Regions from separate parts of the Sphingopyxis sp. GW821-FHT02C12 genome, predicted to be linked through region 1. Evidence: predicted binding sites of a transcription regulator. Region 1 holds the regulator's gene; the other holds the start of a gene.
The links. The regulator LexA, encoded in region 1, represses DNA repair genes until DNA is damaged. The targets are predictions, from matches to a motif close to GTTCCNCNCTTGTTCT.
Positions count from the first base shown of each region.

Region 2: the regulator LexA is predicted to act here: its motif matches at 914-929, upstream of radA (DNA repair protein RadA).

Region 1 covers NZ_JBWKVQ010000001.1:2,906,683-2,908,882, reverse strand. Annotated here, with positions in the region: gene AC07U1_RS13845 (molybdopterin molybdotransferase MoeA) at 1-965, shown strand, start outside; gene lexA (transcriptional repressor LexA) at 1,031-1,714, shown strand; gene AC07U1_RS13835 (ComEC/Rec2 family competence protein) at 1,668-2,200, opposite strand, start outside.
Region 2 covers NZ_JBWKVQ010000001.1:184,555-186,754, reverse strand. Annotated here, with positions in the region: gene fsa (fructose-6-phosphate aldolase) at 74-724, opposite strand; gene radA (DNA repair protein RadA) at 945-2,200, shown strand, end outside.

The sequences.
Region 1 (2,200 bases):
CAGGCTCCGCGCCCGCCCTGCCCCTCGGCGCGGGTCAGGCGATCCGCATCTTCACCGGCGCGATGGTCCCCGACGGCGCCGACACGGTCATCCTGCAGGAAGATGTCGCCGCCGACGGCACGGTCCTGACGCTGACCGGCGATGGCCCGGAGGCCCAGGGCGCCCATATTCGCGACCGCGCCAGCGACTTCGCGACCGGCGCCATGCTCGTCGCCGCCGGAACCCGGCTCAACGCCGGTGCGATCGCCGCGGCGATCATGGGTGGCGACGCGCAGCTTGTGGTCGGCGCCCGCCCGCGTGTCGCGATCCTCACCACCGGCGACGAACTCGTCCAGCCGGGCCGTGCGCTCGCGCCCGGCCAGATCCCCGACAGCAACGGCACGATGCTCGCCGCGATGCTCGCCGCCGAGCCCGCCGTCGTCAGCATCCCGCTCCACATCCGCGACGATCGCGAAATTTTATCCAAGGTTCTGAAAGACCTGGCGCGACGTCACGACGTCATCGTCACCGTCGGCGGCGCCTCGGTCGGCGATCACGACCATGTCCGCGGCGCGCTCGACGATGCCGGCGGGCGGCTGGATTTCTGGAAGATCGCGATGCGCCCCGGCAAGCCGCTGATCGCGGGCACGCTCGGCGACGCGCTGCTGCTTGGCCTGCCCGGCAACCCCTCGTCGGCCTTCGTCACCGCGACCCTGTTCCTGCTCCCCCTCGTCCGCCATCTCGCCGGCGCGCGCGATCCGCTCCCGCCACTGCGCACGGCCCCGCTCGCGGCCCCCCTCGGCCCCGGCGGCGCGCGACGCGACTATTTGCGCGGACGGATCGACGACGGCCTTCTCTCGCCCTTCGACGGACAGGACAGCGGCCGCACCTTTCCGCTCGCCGCAGCGAACGCCCTCGTCATCCGCGAGATCGGTGCGCCGTCCCGCGCGGCAGGCGAAGCGGCGGATTATATCGACATCGCTTGACAAGTTCGCTTCTGTTCCATTATCGTTCTCCTTATGTCCGAAACCGGCATCATGGAGAACGCCCGATGTTGACCGCCAAGCAGCATGAACTGCTCCACTTCATCCAGCAAAAGCTCGACGCGAGCGGCATCTCGCCGTCGTTCGAGGAGATGAAGGAGGCGCTCGGGCTCAAGTCCAAATCGGGAATCCACCGCCTGATCAGCGCGCTCGAGGAGCGCGGCTTCCTCCGCCGCCTCCCCAACCGCGCCCGCGCGCTCGAGGTCGTCAAGCTTCCCGAGGGCGGCAAGGCGGCCGTCAGCACCGATCGCGACAATGTCGTGCCGCTGCGCAAGCCCGCCCCCGCGATGCGCCCGATCGCCGCGAACGACATCGTCGAGGTCCCGCTCCACGGCAAGATCGCCGCGGGTGTGCCGATCGAGGCGTTCGAAAATCATGACAATCTCGCGGTCCCCGCCGCGCTGCTCGGCTCAGGCGAACATTATGCGCTCGAAGTGTCGGGCGACTCGATGGTCGAGGCCGGCATCTTCGATGGCGATTATGCGCTGATCCAAAAGGTCAGCACCGCGCGCGAGGGCGACATCGTCGTCGCGCTCGTCGACGGGCAGGATGCGACGCTCAAATATTTCCGCCGCGAGGGCAAGATGATCCGCCTCGATCCCGCGAACAGTGCCTATGAGCCGCAGCGCTACGCCGCCGAGCGCGTCATCGTGCAAGGGAAGCTGTCGGGACTGCTTCGTCGTTACCACTGACCTGCGGCGGGCGGCGCCACATATGCTCGTCGCCCGCGCCTAGTGCCGTCACCGCGCGCGGTCGCTCACCGAGGTAAAGCGCCAGCCCGCCGGTCTGTGGCAACGTATCGCGATCGATCGTCAGCCAGCGGCCGGCGCATTCGCGCGGCAGCCAGCGCTCGCTGATCACCACATCGGCCGCGGCGCACGCCGCCGCCATGTCCGCCCCCTCGATCCGGTCGCGCCCGCGCGCCGCCAGGATGGCGCGGCCATCCTGCGTCCAGCGACAGAAATCACGATTGCAGTCGACATGATCGAGGTCGGTGAGCGCGGCGAGCGGCGCATCGATCCCCGCTGCCTCGGTCATGGCATCACGCACATAATCCCCCGCCCGCTCGCGCAGCAACGCATAGCTGCCGTCGGGCAGCGCCGCGGCGATATGCTTGCCGTCGCCGGTAATCAGCACATCGGGCCGCGGCTGGGCGAGCAGGACGGCCATGCCGAGGA
Region 2 (2,200 bases), 2.7 Mb from region 1:
CCGCGAAGGCGGGGGCCGCCATCGGTGTCGCGCAAGGTGGCCAGCGGCCCCCGCCTTCGCGGGGGCGACGGTTTCAGATCGACTGCCCGGTCTTCGCCCAGTCGGCGAGGAAGCCTTCGATGCCCTTTTCGGTCAGGATATGCTTGAACAGTCCCTTGATGACCGATGGCGGCGCGGTCATCACGTCGGCGCCGATCTTGGCGGCTTCGAGGACGTGGATGCCGTGGCGGACGCTGGCGACGAGGATTTCGGTCTCATAGCCGTAATTGTCGTAGATCAGCCGGATGTCCGAAATCAGCTGCATGCCGTCGAAGCCGTTGTCGTCGTGGCGGCCGACGAAGGGCGAGACGAAGGTCGCGCCGGCCTTGGCCGCGAGCAGCGCCTGTGCCGCCGAGAAGCAGAGGGTGACATTGACCATCGTGCCGTCGCCGGTCAGCGCCTTGCACGTCTTGAGGCCGTCGATGGTCAGCGGCACCTTGATGCAGACGTTGGAGGCGATCTTGCGGAGGATTTCGGCCTCTTTCATCATCGTTTCATGGTCGAGCGCGACGACCTCGGCCGACACGGGGCCGGTGGTGAGGGCGCAAATCTCGCGCGTCACTTCCTTGAAGTCGCGGCCCGACTTGGCGATCAGCGAGGGGTTGGTGGTGACCCCGTCGAGCAGGCCGGTCGCGGCGAGTTCCTGGATGTCGGCGATTTCGGCGGTGTCGGCGAAGAATTTCATGGTGCGGGGGATCCTTGTGCGGGGCGATTCGGTGGTTGGTTATCGCCCTAGAGCAGTGCGCGAGAAAACTGAACCGTCACCCGCTGTTCGTCATTGCGAGCGAAGCGAAGCAATCCAGAGCGGCCTTGCACAGCCCTGGATTGCCGCGTCGCTTCGCTCCTCGCAATGACGGGGGAGGAAAGGGCTAGCGTTCCGCGTTTGTTCCGATTATGCGAGCCCCATGGCCAAAGCGAAACGCCAATATGTCTGTCAGAATTGCGGCTCCGCCACCTATCGCTGGCAGGGGCAGTGCGCCGATTGCGGCGAGTGGAACACGCTGGTCGAGGAGGCTGGCGAAACCGCCTTTTCGGCGAAGCACGACCTCAGCAAAGGCGGACGGACGATCGCGCTCGAAGCGCTCGACGCGCACAGCATCATGCCCGAGCGGATGCTGTGCGGCATCGCCGAGTTCGACCGCGCGCTCGGCGGCGGCTTCGTCGCGGGGTCGGCCACGCTGATCGGCGGCGATCCGGGGATCGGCAAGTCGACGCTGTTGTTACAGGCGGCGGGGCGGCTGGCGCTGGCGGGCAAGACGGTCGTCTATATCAGCGGCGAGGAAGCCGCGGCGCAGGTGCGGCTGCGCGCGCAGCGGCTGGGGCTCGGCAAGGCGCCGGTGCAGCTGGCGAGCGCGACCTCGGTGCGCGATATCCTCGCGACGCTGGGCGGGAGCGATCCCGATTTCATCGTCATCGATTCGATCCAGACGATGCACAGCGACCTGATCGAAGGCGCGCCGGGCACGGTGAGCCAGGTCCGCGCCTCGGCGCAGGAGCTGATCCGCTATGCCAAGGACAGCGGCGCGGCGCTGGTGCTCGTCGGCCATGTCACCAAGGACGGGACGATCGCGGGGCCCCGCGTGCTCGAACATATGGTCGACACGGTGCTGGCGTTCGAGGGCGAGCGCAGCCACCAATATCGCATCCTGCGCGCGGTCAAGAACCGTTTCGGCGGCACGGACGAGATCGGGGTGTTCGCGATGGGCGAGGGCGGGCTGGGCGAGGTCGCCAACCCGTCGAGCCTGTTCCTGACCGACCGCAGCCGCGACGTGCCGGGGTCGGTGGTGTTCCCCGCGCTCGAAGGCACAAGGCCGGTTCTGGTCGAGGTGCAGGCGCTGACCGTGCGGCTGGCGAGCGGCGCGACGCCGCGCCGCGCGGTGGTCGGCTGGGACAGCGGACGGCTCGCGATGGTGCTCGCGGTGCTGGAGGCGCGCTGCGGGCTGCAGCTTGGCGGGGCGGAGGTCTATCTGAACATCGCGGGCGGTTATCGGCTCACCGATCCCGCCGCCGATCTCGCGGTCGCGGCGGCGCTGATCTCGGCGTTCAGCGAGCGGCCGGTGCCCGCCGATGCGATCGTGTTCGGCGAATTGTCGCTGTCGGGCGAGGTGCGCCCGGTGTCGCACGACGGGCTGCGGTTGCGCGACGCGGCGAAGCTCGGTTT